DNA from 2 places in the Streptomyces sp. NPDC048392 genome. Region 2 is predicted to be linked to the other one. Evidence: riboswitches for the same ligand, from Rfam matches in the RefSeq annotation. Region 2 holds a riboswitch; the other holds the start of a gene.
The links. A riboswitch is a leader RNA that binds a small molecule or an ion and turns the genes downstream of it on or off. The one in region 2 is predicted to bind cyclic di-AMP.
Positions count from the first base shown of each region.

Region 1 (4,499 bases), on a different contig from region 2:
TCCGTCACGGGGGCGGTCCGCGGGGCGGGGTCGCGCGGTCGGTGAAGAAGATGCGCGGCTACCTCGCCGACCTCATCCACCGCAAGCGCGCCGCGCTGCCGCCCGAGCCCGGACCCGGCGAGGACCTCATCTCCGGCCTGATCCGCGCCTCCGACCACGGCGAGCACCTCACCGAGAACGAGGCCGCCGCGATGGCCTTCATCCTGCTCTTCGCGGGCTTCGAGACCACGGTCAACCTCATCGGCAACGGCACCTACGCCCTGCTCACCCACCCCGTCCAGCGGGAGCGGCTGCAGACGTCCCTGGCCGCGGGCGAGCGCGGCCTGCTGGCGAGCGGTGTCGAGGAACTCCTGCGCTACGACGGACCGGTGGAGCTGGCCACCTGGCGTTTCGCCACCCGGCCGCTGACCCTCGGCGGGCAGGACGTCGCGGCCGGCGATCCCGTCCTCGTCGTCCTCGCCGCGGCCGACCGGGACCCGGAGCGGTTCACGGACCCGGACACCCTCGACCTCGCCCGCCGCGACAGCCAGCACCTCGGATACGGGCACGGCATCCACTACTGCCTCGGCGCCCCGCTCGCCCGGCTGGAGGGCCGGACGGCGCTGGCCACGCTCCTCACCCGCCTGCCGGACCTCCGCCTCGCCGCGGACCCGGCCGAACTGCGGTGGCGCGGCGGGCTCATCATGCGAGGCCTGCGCACCCTGCCCGTCTCCTTCACACCGTTCGCGTCGTCCGCCGACAACGTTGCGTCGCCGACGCGAAAGTGACACACGCTCAACTCTGTGATCTTCACGTGATCTGCGCGGCATGAACTTGTGACAAGCGATGATCTGCCTATACGTTCACGGATCAGCGTGGTGCCGAGCGTCATCGGCCGCGCTGCCCCCGTCGTCTCGTGAAAGGTCGTCGCATGCTCTCCGGGAACGGTCGTCACCGCCGCCCCCGCCAGGCTCCCGCCCTGGTCGTCGCCGCCGGAGTGACCGGCTCCGCCATCGCGATCCCGCTGCTCGGCGCCACCGGCGCCCACGCGGCCGGCTCCGCGAACTGGGATCAGGTCGCCGAATGCGAGACCGGCGGCGCCTGGAGCCAGAACAGCGGCAACGGGTACTACGGCGGCCTGCAGCTGTCCCAGGAGGCGTGGGAGCGGTACGGCGGCCTCCAGTACGCCCCCAGTGCCGACCAGGCCAGCCGCTCGCAGCAGATAGGGATCGCCGAGAAGATACAGGCGGACCAGGGCATAGCCGCCTGGCCGACCTGCGGTCTGCTCGCGGGCCTGGGCAACGGCCCGGGGGTCGCGGACAGCGGCTCGGACGCGGCCGGTGACGGTGCGTCGGAGGGCTCGGGCACCTCGGGGAAGACGGACGCCGTCAAGCCGTCCGGAACGCCCTCGGCCACCGAAACGCCCGAGTCGTCCCAGTCGTCCGAGTCGACCGGCTCGTCCCGCTCGTCGGACTCGTCCGCCTCCACCGGGACGTCGGACCCGAACTCCGAAGTGTCCTCTTCCTCGCCTTCGCCCTCTTCTTCGGCGTCATCTGACACCGCCTCCGATGTCACGTCCGGTGACACGGGCCAATCCGTCGAGCCGGACACGTCCGCGGAATCCGGCTCCGCCGCCGGCGCCGGACCGCAGGGCGCCGAGGCCTCGTCCGGCTCGGGCCGGCACCGCGGCGACGGCGCGGGCGAGGGCACGGTGAAGAGGGGGCTCACGGACAGCACGTCGGGGCGGCACGCCTCGCGCGACGCGGAGTCGGGGGAGACCGGGGACGGCTCGTACATCGTGCGCGCCGGCGACAGTCTCTGGGCCATCGCCGACTCCTTCGGTGTCGACGGCGGATGGCGTGCGCTCTACGTCGGCAACGAGAAGGTCGTCGGTGCCGACCCGGACCGCATCCTGCCCGGTCAGACGCTCACGGTTGCGGGCGAATCGGGCGAAAAGTAGGGGGAGTTCGCGTCACGGTTAGAGATCGTATGTCCCTTTTGGATCTCGTGAGAGATAGGTCTCAGAAGCCGTGATCGTCTTTGAAAATCCGCGGAGCGCGTGTCTACGGTCGAGACGCTCGCCATCGCGGGCCCCGACAGCCGCAACGCCGAATCCTGCCAGCGGCCGTACGGGAACAGTCGTCGCGTCAAGCGCCGAAGGCAGGAGCGGGGGACCCAAGGTAAGCGCCGCACCGGGCAGTTGAGCCGGAGCGGCTAGGGGTGGAGCCGAGTTCCGTGAGGAACCCGGCCGGGCAACTCAACCGGCCCGAACCCGACAGCTCACCTCGCAGGCGTCGGTGAGGGGATCAACCATGCTGTTTTCCGGCAAGGGCAAGCACCGTCGCCCGTCCAAGGCCACCCGTGTCATCGCCGTCGCCGGCGTCACCGGTGCCGCCGTCGCCGCCCCGCTGATGGCGGCCGGCAACGCCTCCGCCGCCACCGCGTCCGAGTGGGACGCCGTCGCCCAGTGCGAGTCCGGCGGCAACTGGTCCATCAACACCGGCAACGGTTACTACGGCGGTCTGCAGTTCTCCGCCTCCACCTGGGCCGCCTACGGCGGTACGCAGTTCGCCTCCACCGCCAACCAGGCGAGCAAGGCGCAGCAGATCCAGATCGCCGAGAAGGTTCTCGCGGGCCAGGGCAAGGGTGCCTGGCCGGTCTGCGGCACCGGCCTGTCGGGCGCCGCGTACACCGGTGGCGGCTCCGAGAGCCAGAGCAGCGGTTCCGGCAGCTCGGAGAGCTCGCAGAGCCAGAGCAGCGGCTCCACCGCCGAGCGCTCCACCGAGCAGAAGGCCTCCCGCTCCGCCGAGCGTCCGGCCGCGGAGCAGAAGACCGGGAAGAAGAAGACCGTCACCACCCCGACCGGCAAGAAGGTCGAGAAGGGTGACGGCGAGTACAAGGTCGTCAAGGGAGACACCCTCAGCTCGATCGCCGAGGAGCACGACGTCAAGGGCGGCTGGGCGAAGCTGTTCAAGCTGAACGACGACATCGTCGACGACGCCGACCTGATCTACCCGGGCCAGCAGCTGCACCTCAAGTAAGCGGCGGCCCCCCGCCACTCCCGCCCCGGTGCGTGTTCCCCCGTACGCACCGGGGCGGGATTTTTGCGCCCGGCCCGTGTCGCGTTTCCGTCCTCCGGTTCCGTACCGGTTTCCGGAAACGTCTTTGTTCCGTTCGGAAACAATTTACTCTCGGTTCTGTCCAGCGGGTGGTCGATCGGCTGGCCGATCGCCCGGAGCCGGTTAGGCTCGGTCCCGCAGAGCCGCCGCGGTCCTGCGGGACCCGCGCGTCACACCGAAGCGTCACATTGAAGAAGGAGATGCTCGTGCCGTCCATCGACGTCGTCGTAGCCCGGGAAATCCTGGACTCCCGAGGCAACCCCACGGTCGAGGTCGAGGTCGGCCTCGACGACGGCAGCACGGGTCGTGCCGCCGTTCCGTCCGGCGCCTCCACCGGTGCCTTCGAGGCCATCGAACTCCGTGACGGCGACCCCAGCCGTTACCTCGGCAAGGGCGTCGAGAAGGCCGTGCTGGCCGTCATCGAGCAGATCGGCCCGGAGCTCGTCGGCTACGACGCCACCGAGCAGCGCCTGATCGACCAGGCCATGTTCGACCTGGACGCCACCGACAACAAGGGCTCGCTCGGCGCCAACGCCATCCTCGGCGTCTCCCTCGCCGTCGCCCATGCCGCCTCCGAGGCCAGCGACCTGCCGCTCTTCCGCTACCTGGGCGGTCCCAACGCGCACCTGCTGCCGGTGCCGATGATGAACATCCTGAACGGCGGCTCGCACGCCGACTCCAACGTGGACATCCAGGAGTTCATGATCGCCCCGATCGGCGCGGAGTCCTTCTCCGAGGCCCTGCGCTGGGGCGCCGAGGTCTACCACACGCTCAAGAAGGTCCTGAAGAACAAGGGCCTGGCCACCGGTCTCGGCGACGAGGGCGGCTTCGCCCCGAACCTCGGCTCCAACCGCGAGGCCCTCGACCTCATCCTCGAGGCGGTCAAGGAGGCCGGCTACACGCCCGGCGAGCAGATCGCCCTCGCGCTCGACGTCGCCGCCTCCGAGTTCCACAAGGACGGCTCCTACACCTTCGAGGGCAAGGAGCGCACCGCCGTCGAGATGACCGAGTACTACGCCGAGCTGGTCGAGGCGTACCCGCTGGTCTCCATCGAGGACCCGCTGTTCGAGGACGACTGGGACGGCTGGAAGGTCCTCACCGAAAGGCTCGGCGACAAGGTCCAGATCGTCGGCGACGACCTGTTCGTCACCAACCCGGAGCGTCTGGCCCGTGGCATCGAGGAGGGCGCCGCCAACGCCCTGCTGGTCAAGGTCAACCAGATCGGTTCGCTCACCGAGACCCTGGACGCCGTGGAGCTGGCCCAGCGCAACGGCTTCAAGTGCATGATGTCCCACCGCTCCGGCGAGACCGAGGACGTCACCATCGCCGACCTCGCCGTCGCCACCAACTGCGGCCAGATCAAGACCGGCGCCCCCGCCCGCTCCGAGCGCGTCGCCAAGT
Region 1 covers NZ_JBICYB010000035.1:44,614-49,112, forward strand. The annotation lists gene ACGFYH_RS31180 (cytochrome P450) at 1-767, shown strand, start outside; gene ACGFYH_RS31185 (transglycosylase family protein) at 911-1,939, shown strand; cyclic di-AMP (ydaO/yuaA leader) riboswitch at 2,122-2,288, shown strand; gene rpfA (resuscitation-promoting factor protein RpfA) at 2,292-3,020, shown strand; gene eno (phosphopyruvate hydratase) at 3,305-4,499, shown strand, end outside.
Region 1: linked by a shared signal. The riboswitch ahead of rpfA (resuscitation-promoting factor protein RpfA) and the one ahead of ACGFYH_RS05710 (NlpC/P60 family protein) in region 2 are both predicted to bind cyclic di-AMP.

Region 2 (4,499 bases):
GCCTCTGCGTTCGACCCGGTGCCCTTGACCCCGACCACCGTCCCGAGCCCGAACTGGTCGTGCGTGACACGGTCGCCGACCGCGAGCGAGACCGTCGGCTGCTCGGCGGAGGCGGACCGTCGCGTGGCGAAGCCGGACGCGCCCGACGCCGAGGAGCGTGAGCGGGACGACGACAGCGAGGCCGCCACGCCCGAGACGGGCGCGGAGGGCGCAGGACCGTTCGCCCCGGTCCGCTTCCACTCCAGGTGGGGGGCCGGGATCTCCTCCAGGAACCGCGAGGGCGGGTTGTACGACGGCTGACCCCAGGCGCTGCGCAGCGTCGACCGGGTCAGGTACAGCCGCTCGCGGGCGCGTGTGATGCCGACGTAGGCCAGGCGCCGCTCCTCCTCCAGCTCCTTGGCCTGGCCGAGGGCGCGCAGGTGCGGGAACACGCCGTCCTCCATGCCGGTGAGGAAGACGACCGGGAACTCCAGGCCCTTCGCGGTGTGCAGGGTCATCAGGGTGACGACGCCGTCACCGTCCTCCTCGTCGGGGATCTGGTCGGAGTCCGCGACGAGTGCGACCTTCTCCAGGAACTCGGCGAGGGTGCCGGCCTCCTCGCTCTCGGCCCGCTCCTGCTCGAACTCCAGGGCGACGGCCGCGAGTTCCTGGAGGTTCTCGATGCGGGTCTCGTCCTGCGGGTCGGTGGAGGCCTGCAACTCGGCGAGGTAGCCGGTGCGTTCGAGGATCGCCTCAAGGACGGTCGCCGGTCCGGCGCCGGACTCGACGATCGTACGGAGGTCCTCCATGAGCGTGTTGAACCGCTTGACGGCGTTCGCGGAGCGCGCGGCCATACCGTACGCCTCGTCGACGCGCCGGAGCGCCTGCGGGAAGCCGATCTTCTCGCGCTGGGCCAGGGCGTCGATCATCGCCTCGGCGCGGTCGCCGATGCCCCGCTTGGGGACGTTGAGGATGCGGCGCAGCGGCACCGAGTCCTCCGGGTTGGCCAGCACCCGCAGGTAGGCCAGGACGTCCCGGACCTCCTTGCGCTCGTAGAAGCGGACGCCGCCGACGACCTTGTAGGGCAGGCCGGTGCGGATGAAGACCTCTTCGAAGACACGGGACTGTGCGTTGGTCCGGTAGAAGACGGCGACGTCGCCGGCCTTCGCCTCGCCCGCGTCGGTGAGGCGGTCTATCTCGTCGGCGACGAACTGGGCCTCGTCGTGCTCGGTGTCGGCGACGTAGCCGGTGATCTGCGCGCCGCTGCCCTGGTTGGTCCAGAGGTTCTTGGGGCGGCGGGACTCGTTGCGCTCGATGACCGCGTTGGCGGCGCTGAGGATGGTCTGCGTGGAGCGGTAGTTCTGCTCCAGCAGGATCGTCGTCGCGTCCGGGTAGTCCTCCTCGAACTGGAGGATGTTGCGAATGGTGGCGCCGCGGAAGGCGTAGATCGACTGGTCGGCGTCGCCCACCACGCACAGCTCGGCGGGCGGGACCTCGGCCTCGGGCGGCACGTCGAAGGGGTGGTCCGAGGGAGCGCCGACCAGTTCACGGACCAGGGCGTACTGGGCGTGGTTGGTGTCCTGGTACTCGTCGACCAGGACGTGCCGGAAGCGGCGGCGGTAGTGCTCGGCGACGTCCGGGAAGGCGCGCAGCAGGTTGACCGTCGTCATGATCAGGTCGTCGAAGTCGAGCGCGTTCGCCTCGCGCAGCCGCGACTGGTAGAGGGCGTAGGCCTGGGCGACGGTCTTCTCGAAGCCGTCGGCGGCCTGTGCGGCGAAGTCCTCCTCGTCGATCAGCTCGTTCTTCAGGTTGCTGATCTTGGCGCTGAAGGACTTCGGCGGGAAGCGCTTCGGGTCCAGGTCGAGATCCCGGCACACCAGCGCCATCAAGCGCTTGGAGTCGGCCGCGTCGTAGATCGAGAAGGACGAGGTGAAGCCGAGCCTCTTGGACTCGCGGCGCAGGATGCGGACGCAGGCGCTGTGGAAGGTCATCACCCACATCGCGTTCGCGCGCGGGCCGACGAGCTGTTCCACGCGCTCCTTCATCTCGCCCGCGGCCTTGTTGGTGAAGGTGATCGCGAGGATCTGGCCCGGGTGGACGTTCCGATCGGCCAGCAGGTGGGCGATGCGGTGGGTGAGCATGCGGGTCTTGCCGGAGCCGGCACCGGCCACGATGAGCAGCGGGGAGCCGGAGTGGACGACGGCCGCCCGCTGGTTGTCGTTCAGCCCTTCCAGGAGCGCGGCGGCGTCCAGAGCGGGGCGCGGGGCACCGTCCCGGTAGTGGGTGTCCCGGTCCGGCGGCGCGTCGAACCTCCCGCCGAACAGATCGTGCGGAACCGGCTCCGTTCCGTGATCGTCCTCGGGTGGCGGCGGGTGTTCCTCCTCGTGGCCCCGGGGGGTCTGGAGGTTCGCCAGGAAGCTGTCGTCAAAGAGGCTGCTCATCGCTCTCCGAGTCTAGGGCGCCCCACCGACAACCCGGTGCCACCCCGGAAAACGGCCCGCATCCCGGCCGGGCACACCCTGCGACGCTACGGGCGACGATGAGTGACGCCCGCGGCCGGACGGGAGCGCCCGCACAGAAGGTAACGAAAATGTATCGGGCATATCACCCACCAACCTTCACAGCGGCCACACGAGTTGGCTACGGTGCGGGCAGGCCGCTCGACCCCCTCCGGCGAACCTCGCCGGGCCGTGCGGCCTCCGCCGAGTCCGGCGTGCCCGCACGGCGCCCGGAGCCGGGGACCCAACCGAGACTTTGGGGTGAATCGGCCGACCGCCCTCGACGAGGGGGGCCGCCGTAGGGCAAACCTTCCGAACCGCCGCCCGAACCCGACAGCTAACCCGGTAGGCGGAGCACTGGAAGGAGTCGCCTCCCTTGGCGTCGCACCGCAAGTCGCGTCCCACCGGTACGCGCGTCGCAGGCATACGGACCCCGGCCCTCGCCACGGCCGCCCTCACCTCCGTCGCCCTGCTGTCCCAGACGGCCAACGCCGCGCCGTCGGACGACCGGCCGAGCCTCGAAGAGGTCGAGAAGAAGGTCGACGACCTGTACCGCCAGGCCGGGTCGGCGACCGAGAAGTACAACGCGGCCAAGGAGAAGACCTCCAAGCAGCGCAAACGCGCCGACACCCTCCTCGACGACGTCGCCGAGCGCACCCAGAAGCTCAACGACGCGCGCGAGGAGCTGGGCTCCTTCGCCTCCGCCCAGTACCGCACGGGGGCGTCGGTCCCCGAGACCGCGACGCTGCTGCTCGCGGACTCGCCGCAGGACTACTTCGACCAGAACCAGCTGATGAGCCGGCTCACCGGCCGCCAGAAGAGCGCCGTCGACGACTACGTCACCCAGCAGTCCGAGACCATGCGGAAGCGTCGGGAGGCCACCGCGAGCCTCGAAACGCTCACGGACTCGCAGGACGACCTGAGGACGGCCAAGTCGACCGTCCAGAAGAAGCTCGCCACGGCGCGCGAGCTGCTGTCGGAGCTGACCGCCGAGGAGAAGGCCCGGCTCGCGGCGATCGAGAAGAAGAAGCGGCAGGAGGCCGCCCGCAAGGCCGCCGAGCTGGCGAAGCAGCAGGCCGAGGAGCGCAGGCGGCAGGAGGAGGCCGCCCAGCGGCAGGAGGACGACGCCCGCTCCGGTGCGTCCGGCACCCCGGAGCCCTCCGGCGGCACCGGTGCTTCGGGACCGACGACGCCGGACTCCCCGACCGGGACCAAGGCCGACAAGGCGCTCGCCTTCGCCCGCGCCCAGATCGGCAAGCCGTACGTCTGGGGCGCCACGGGCCCCGGCTCCTACGACTGCTCCGGCCTCACCCAGGCCGCCTGGAAGGCCGCGGGCGTGACGCTGCCGCGCACCACCTACGACCAGGTCGAGGCCGGCACGACCGTCTCCGTCTCCCAGGCGCAACCCGGTGACCTGGTGTTCTTCTACGACGACATCAGCCACGTCGGCCTCTACATCGGCAACGGCATGATGATCCACGCCCCGAAGCCGGGCGCGTACGTCCGCGAGGAGTCGGTCTTCTACGACGGCGAGTCCGCGATCCACAGCGTGGTGCGCCCGGCCTGACCGGCGCGGCTCTCTAGCATCGGGGCATGTCGTCCGGCACTCCTCGCTCTCCCTTGCGCGCCTGGTGGGCGCAGCGCCCACCGGCGGCCGGGGCCGCGGTGATGGCGACCGGCATCGTGTCGGTCGCCCTGCATCTGACGGGCCGCGAGGCCCTGTCCCGGATCAGCCTGGTGCTGGCCTGTGCCGCCTGGCTGCCGCTGGCGGCGAACTTCGGCTACCTGCTGCTGGCCGAGCGCGCGCGGTGGATGAAGCGGGCGGGGACGCCGGGCGCGCTCACCGCCGTCGCCGCGACGACCGTGCTCGGCACCCGTTTCTCCCTGCTGGGCTGGTCGCTCCTGGCGGCGGTGCTGCTGGCGCTGGCGGCCCTGCTGTGGCCGTGGCTGCTGGTCCTGGTGGTGCGGCGCTGGGGACGGAGGATGCCGGGGACGGTGTTCCTGGGCTGCGTGGCCACGGAG
Region 2 covers NZ_JBICYB010000002.1:388,920-393,418, reverse strand. The annotation lists gene pcrA (DNA helicase PcrA) at 1-2,420, opposite strand, end outside; cyclic di-AMP (ydaO/yuaA leader) riboswitch at 2,670-2,846, shown strand; gene ACGFYH_RS05710 (NlpC/P60 family protein) at 2,854-4,044, shown strand; gene ACGFYH_RS05705 (tellurite resistance/C4-dicarboxylate transporter family protein) at 4,071-4,499, shown strand, end outside.